DNA from 2 places in the Thalassotalea fonticola genome. Region 2 is predicted to be linked to the other one. Evidence: predicted binding sites of a transcription regulator. Region 2 holds the regulator's gene; the other holds the start of a gene.
What was found. Region 2 encodes FNR, which switches genes on or off when oxygen is low (the NO sensors DNR and NnrR bind a similar motif). Its sites were predicted from a motif close to TTGATCTAGATCAA; they were not measured.
Positions count from the first base shown of each region.

Region 1: nrdG (anaerobic ribonucleoside-triphosphate reductase activating protein) is a predicted target of FNR. The motif match lies at 1,735-1,748, and genes of this name have one in related genera.

Region 1 covers NZ_CP136600.1:433,651-437,418, forward strand. The annotation lists gene nrdD (anaerobic ribonucleoside-triphosphate reductase) at 1-1,207, opposite strand, end outside; gene nrdG (anaerobic ribonucleoside-triphosphate reductase activating protein) at 1,194-1,670, opposite strand; gene RI844_RS01840 (DUF2235 domain-containing protein) at 2,020-3,612, shown strand; gene RI844_RS01845 (exonuclease SbcCD subunit D) at 3,680-3,768, shown strand, end outside.
Region 2 covers NZ_CP136600.1:1,065,963-1,069,730, reverse strand. The annotation lists gene ttcA (tRNA 2-thiocytidine(32) synthetase TtcA) at 1-245, opposite strand, end outside; gene uspE (universal stress protein UspE) at 364-1,284, opposite strand; gene fnr (fumarate/nitrate reduction transcriptional regulator Fnr) at 1,437-2,159, opposite strand; gene RI844_RS04455 (sulfite exporter TauE/SafE family protein) at 2,200-2,868, opposite strand; gene ccoS (cbb3-type cytochrome oxidase assembly protein CcoS) at 2,875-3,114, opposite strand; gene RI844_RS04445 (heavy metal translocating P-type ATPase) at 3,122-3,768, opposite strand, start outside.

The DNA.
Region 1 (3,768 bases), 630 kb from region 2:
CCGTAATACCTTTATATTCTGCTGCTTCGGCCATACCATTAATGCCAATGGTTAAAAACTGCTTATCTAAGGTAATAAAACCGGCATCGTAAACACTTAAAGCGCCTTGGGCCAAGTAGTCTTCCATTATTTTTCGATAGGCAACTTGGTATTTTTGAATTTTTTCAATCTCGGTTTTTAAGTCTCGTCCATCTTGTACCAAGCGATTCATATTCATCGTAATTACGTTTATTGAGCCCGTGGCTACACCACCAGCGCCTAAAGTAAATGAAAAGGTATTATCAGTAATTTCGTTACGTAAGCGGCAGCAAGATGCTAAGGAATCTGGACTATCTGATAAATACATAAAAAATGAATTACCCATGGCTTTTTCTTTCGCTAAGTTATAGGCAAAATCTTTATCTTTACACTCACCATTTTCAGTAAGCATGGCTGCAGTGATTACTGGGAAGGTGAGAACCGCTTTTTCGCGTTCACTGTTTATCCAGGTCAAAAAGAAATTTTGCAGTTTATCAACACTTTGCCAACTTGGTTTGGAAAAATCAGGGAAAACAAAATCTTCAAACATTGATTGAAAGTAAAACTGATCAAAAATTGAAATATTCCAAAATACGCTCTGATATCCACGCGCTGCTGCCGGTTGATTCAACGCGTAAACAACATGTTGTAAATGGTTTTCAATTGCTTTGCTATGAGTATCCAGGTAGTCATCACCAAACTCTTTACGGGCAAAATAATCAAAGTAAGTTAAAAACTCTACCGAGGCGACAGCCCCTGCAAACTGTGCTGATATGGCAAAAATCAAATTAACAAACGAACCACAAAACGATTCTATATGTTGTGGTGCTTTCGACTCTCCGCCAAGCTTGGTTAAACCATCAAGTAAAAATGGGTACATGCTAATTGATGTACAATACGGTTTAATACTGGTCTCGTCATGAACATAAATTTCATGATCTTCAATTTGACGTTGATATTCAGCGGCTAAATCAGCATCAAAAATTTCACTGATTTTGTTTTTTACCAATGAGCGGTTAATTTGCACATAGCAATCTTTAAGCAACTCCGCTTCCAAGGTAGCAATATTCTTTTGTGTTACATTGGCATTGGCATCCATTTTAGATCCATCTGCAGCGTTTTTTGCTGCAAAATATTCTTCAATGTAAGCTGTTTTATTATTAATTTGTTCTTCGCTAAGCCGCAACATGTTGTATTCCTTTTTTTATAAATAGATGATTTAGAGTGTTACCAGTGGTCAAATCAATGAATTTTTGATTTGTGTCAGGGCTATTTAATCCGCCCTTAGTAGGATCCCATTTTCCAATTTTTACATAATTTAAATGTTTGCTGATTTCATCATTAACAGTATTTTCCCCAGTATATAGGCAGGTTTTTAGTCCCAGGTTTTGGGCTAAAATGAGCTTCTCTATAAGAGTTTCTTTTTGCCATTCTCCCCCCATAAATAACACCGTGGAAATTAGCCCTTGGTATTTGTTAATCCATTGTTGAAAATTTGTGTTTGTTAACGCCTGGCCGAAATTTTTATTCCAAAGCTCCGTGCTATGGCAACCTTTGCAACCAACTTGGCAACCAGTAATGCTAAAGCACAAACTAATCTCATTTGGCACCTCTTGAAACACTATTGTTGGTGGTAAGCAATTAAAAGTCATAAACTATATATTGGGTATTTATTGTTGTTAGACACACTATATAGTGTTTTGTGGGTGGTAAAGTTTGATCTAGATCAAAGTTTTGCGGCTTTAATATCCTCAAAATATTTAGGGAATAACATTTAAACAAAGTTTGGTTAATAAAAAGCAGAGCAAGAAATAAAGTGTAATAAGTCGTAATTAACTGCTGCAGACCTAAGTAAATAAAGGTTTATAAGTTGTTAATTTATGGTTTCTTGAAAATATTTATTTGCTGATATTTAGTTCGCAAATTGGCAATTACTCAACTAAATTTAATTAAAAGAAATATACTTATTCACACTGATATAAATATCGGCAAGGAGGCAAAATGCAGCGATTGATTATTTGTTTTGATGGTACTTGGAATAATCCTGAGCAAGAAGAAAATGGCGTCACCACACCAACTAATGTTTATCGTTTAAAAAACTCTATAAATGTCACAACAACAAAATCGAAGATTACGCAAAAGGTATTTTATCATCCTGGGGTTGGCGGTGAAGAAATTGGTTTTGTTGATGAGTTGCTGGGCGGGGCCCTTGGGTTTGGTATCAATAGTCATATCTCTAGTGCCTATCACTGGTTAGGTTTAAATTACGCTGAAGGTGATGAGGTTTACTTATTTGGTTTTTCTCGAGGCGCATTTTCAGCAAGGAGTTTAGCTGGTTTTCTAGGCAAAGGTTTATTGAACCTCAAAGATATTTCAGCTAAGCAAAGTTGGCAAAGAGTCGATAAAGCTTTTGTCAGTGGCTATAAGAACAAGCTCCCACAAAATAGTTGGGCAAAGACTGATTGGCAGTTTTTCCATGATAAAGGACCTGTTCCCATTACGTTCTTAGGTGTCTGGGATACGGTAGGAGCCCTTGGAATCCCTGATGATTTAGAGATCATAAATTTATTCGATCGTAAAGAAACCTGGCAATTTCATGACACTAAATTAGCAGAGCATATTAAACATGCACGCCATGCTATGGCTATGGATGAAAAACGTACCAGTTTTACTGTTACTCGTTGGAGCAATGCTGAAGAACACTCTGACGCCATTGAATTATGGTTTCCTGGCGTACATTCAGATGTAGGTGGCGGTTATCAAGACAGTGATTTATCAAACGGTGCGCTTAAATGGATGATCCAGCAAAGCAGCGGTTTTGGCCTGGAGTATCGACAAGATATTGAGCAGATAATTTCGGACAGTGCTGTTGGCGTTTTACATAACTCTTTTAAGGGAGCATTTTCTAAATTACGCTCTCGACCAAGAAATATACCGGCGTTAATTAAAGCCAATTCTTCGCTCTTTCATGATAGCGCCTTTATTCGTCAGCGCATATCACCAATAGAGCATGAGCCTTATTATCCCTCGCAAATATTAGCGAAAAATGAAAGTATAACGATACAAGTATTTGCTAAATGTCGTTGGAACAAGACATCAGTGTATTTAGAGCAGGGTAATGAATATGTATTTGATGCGTACGGTGAATGGCAAGATGGCGTAGAAAGTTGCGACTGGCTTGGTACTGAGCACAATAAGCAACGAACTACAGGCGATTTAATTCGGGCAACATCAAGCTTTTTAGGGAAATTTGAATCGTTAATTAAACGGTTTAGTAAAAATGTATCCACCGATTTTTTTGGTAGCAAACGGGTTGAAAATAAACCTTGGTTCGCCTTAATCGGGGCAATAGCAAACGACAGCGGACAAACCCATAAAGGCTTTACATTTAAGCATAGTAACGATTATCAACAAGTGGTAAAACACGATGGCAGTGCTATTCCGCATCAATATTTGCAACTCGCTGATCATCAAAAAAATAGACCATTACTTATCAATCATCCCGGATATTTATATTGCTTTGCCAACGACGCTTGGAGTTTTTATGAAAATAATAAAGGCTATATTGAATTAACTATAACTCGGGTAAAATAATTCCTTTTTATCATTATAAAATACAGTATGATTACCCTAATAATTGGCTCATACCTTTAAGGCCTCAATGCGTTTTATCCATACTTCAGACTGGCACATCGGCCGGCTATTTCAAAACATCTCATTACTTGACGATCAACTGTTTGTATTAAAACA
Region 2 (3,768 bases):
ACCGCAACAATATCAAAGTGGATTGGTGCAGAAGCTTTAAGCTTTAGCAAAATATCAAGCATCGTATAACTATCGGCACCACCAGATAAGCACACCATGACTTTGTCACCATCTTCAATCATGTTGTAATCGCTGATTGCTTTACCTACATGATGGCGAAAGCGCTTAGCAAGTTTTGCTAATTGTTGCTTTGCAATTTTAATGTCAGAATCGTTTAATGGGTGATTTAGCGTCTGTAGTGACATGTTGCGTACCGTATAGTTATCTTCAAGGCGCGCATTATACCTAAGGCTATCTGACGTTAAAAGCATTAATAATATAGCTAATAATGCTTATAACGGAGAAATGAGAACGATAGAGGTTTTATTTAAGGAAGGGCGATTGGTAACCATCTGGCTTTAATGCCAATAGATCACAATTAAGTCTGTCAATTACATGCTCGGCAGTATTGCCAATAAGAACTGCTGATAACCCTGTGCGGCCAATTGTGCCTAAGATCACTAATTCAGCATCAATTTGGTTGGCAACTTTTTCAATAACATCCTCTGGCAGGCCTTCTTCTACGTGTAAGTACTGCTCAGCCATATTGTATTTGTCACCATGTTCTTTCATTACATCAACATGGTGTTGTTTCATTGCATCGTTGTATTCGTTGGCATCAAATTCAGGTATTTCTATGGCAATATTTATTGGTGTGCCTGGATATGAATTTACAAAATGTACGTCAGCGTTAATGAGTTTAGCTAGATTGATTGCTTCTTCAGAAATTTTGTTATTCAGTGATTGATGTTCTTCTTCTTCGCTACCAGCGTTTACTGCAGCTAGAATATGACCATTATCAGGCCAGGTGTGTTCTTTAACTAACAATAATGGTACCCAACACTTACGAATAAGGTGCCAATCTGTTGGGGTAAATATAACTGATTGTAAGGTAGGGTGCTCGTGTGTGCTTTTAATGACCACATCAAAGGCATTATCTCTTACTTCAGCAAGAATGGCTTCAAAAGGGCGATTATGCCAAATCACTTTAGTTTGAATGTCATAATCAAAGTCTTCGATCAAATCAGTTAGCCAATTTTCTCTACCCTTAACTACCGTTTCACGCATAGCCTCACGTTCTTCACCGGATAGCATTGTGGTCATTTCATAGGAAAAATCATAAATAGATAAAAATGCGGTGACCTTAGCTCCTGAATGTTTAGCCAGAGTACATGCCCGTGCTAATGCTTTTTGTTCTTCAGTTGTAGGGTCAATAACGACTAATATATTCTGATAACTTTCCATACGTTCACCAATATAAAAATAATTAAGCTGATATAAGCTTAATATGAACTGGCGATTGTTACAAATATGTATTGAAAATTTATGTAAGGTTTATTAACGCGTTGATTTAAATCAAGTATAAATCAACGCATAAAGAGATGAGAGGAGGAAGTTTACTTAGTGTATCCGGCCAGTTCTAATAAGGCATCTTTATCTAGTATAGTAATGAATTTGTTCTCTACTTTGATCAAGCCTTCTTTTTGAAAGCGGGTCATTAAACGAGAGATTGTTTCTATGGTTAAACCAATATAATTGCCAATTTCGCTTCGGGTCATTGGTAAGTTAAATTCAACGGATGACAAATTTCGGTTACCTAATCTACGGCCATAATTAGCAAGAAATGTTGCTAACTTTTCTTCGGCATTTTTACGATTCAACAATAGTAACATTTCGCTGTTACACTGTATTTCGTCGCTCATTAAGCTCATCATTTGGGCTTTAAGCTTAGGAATTTTACTTGATAGTGTATCGAGTACTTCAAACGGTATTTCACATACCATTGATGTTTCTAACGCTTTAGCAAAGCTCGGATGGCTTTTGGCTGAAAGGGCATCAAAGCCCATTAAATCGCCGGCTAAATGGAAACCGGTAATCTGTTCTTCGCCTTGCTCAGAAATAATGAATGTTTTAAAGGTACCAGAGCGTATTGCATATAGAGTATGCAATTGTTCGCCAGCTTTAAATATTTGCGTATTTTTCTGGATTGGTTTTTTACGTTGAATAATATCATCAAGTAAGTTCAACTCGGTTTCATTTAAACTAAATGGTAAACAAAGTTCACTGATACTACAGTTCTGACACTTAATGTTATTTGCAATCGGTATTATTTGAGGCATATTATTACAGCTATTTCCATATTTAATGTGGTGCAGGGTACTAAAATATTTGATTTAGGGCAATAAATAACGAAAATAAGCCGTAAAAAATCAGTAAAATAGCTGTTAATGTACGAATTAGATCAGAACGTAACATTTCGGTTACAAATTTATAACCTGAAGCTAAAGTAAGTAATGCAGGTAATGTACCTAAGCCAAAAGCTAGCATTATTAATGCGCCATTTTGCCATGTCGCGCTGGCAATAGACCAAGTTAGGGTGGAATAGACCAAACCACAAGGCAACCAACCCCACACCATACCTAACAGTAAAGACTGTTTAACATTTTTTACCGGGATAAAGTTCTTACTCAGTGGTTGTAAGTATCTCCACAGAAACTTACCAATATTTTCTACTTTTGCTAGAACGAAAGACCACTTGGCAATATAAAGCCCTAAAAATATCACGAATAAGGCAGCGATAACTTTTAACCATAATATCGGAAAACCGAGCGACTTAGCAGCTAAAGAGCCGGTAAATCCAGCAATTGCACCTGCAACTGAATAAGAAAAAATGCGACCAAAATTGTAAGCGAAAATTAGGCTGATACTGGCCTTGGTTTTGTCTGCTATTGAGGCTGTCAGCATTGTAGTTATGCCACCACACATAGCAACACAGTGCCCCGCACCTGCAATACCAATTAAAAATGCGGATAAAAAGTCTAATTCCATATGGAGTTATTTGTCAGCTTTATTTGAGTGGCTGGTGTTATCTTGGAGTTCAGATTCATTTGATTTATTTGTATCGGTGGCAGTGCTGCTAATTTTATTACTTACCGGTTCATCATCAAACAAAATGCTCATGCCTTGTTTTTCCAAATCGTCAAACTGTTCTGTTTTTACCGCCCAAAAAAATAAATAAATTGCAATAGCGGTAAAAATAATGGCAATAGGAATAAGGATATAAATAACACTCATAAAATAGCTACTTTAATAATCTTAATGAATTAGTAACAACAATAATCGAACTTGCTGACATACCTAATACTGCCATATAAGGGGTGATAAAACCACACACCGCTAACGGCAGAATAATGGCGTTGTAGGCCAATGCCCAGGCAAAATTTTGTTTAACGATATTCGAGGTTTTCAACGCAATAGCTTTAAGCCTTAACAGGCTTGCAAGATGATTGTTCACTAAAATCACGTCGGCGCCACTTTTCGCTATCTCTGTACCACTTCCCATAGCAATCGATACGTGAGCTTGGGCAAACACTGGTGAATCGTTTACGCCATCGCCAACCATTGCGACAGTTTTACCTGCATTTTGTTTATCAGCCAAAATTTTCAGCTTGTCATTGGCACTGCAGGTGTCAAAGCTTTGATCGAGTTTTACTTGCTGATTAAAACCGTTAACCCCAGCCTTATTATCACCACTGATCAACATCGTTTCAATGTTGGATAAACGCATGCTGTTGATCACTGACTTAGTATTAGTACGTAAAGTATCTTGCATATAAAACGCAGCAACAAGAATATTATCTACGGTGAGTAAGCACTGTGATTTATTATAACAAGCGTCAACAGATAAGCTCTCTTCTATCCAGCTTATCTTTCCAATACATATTTGAT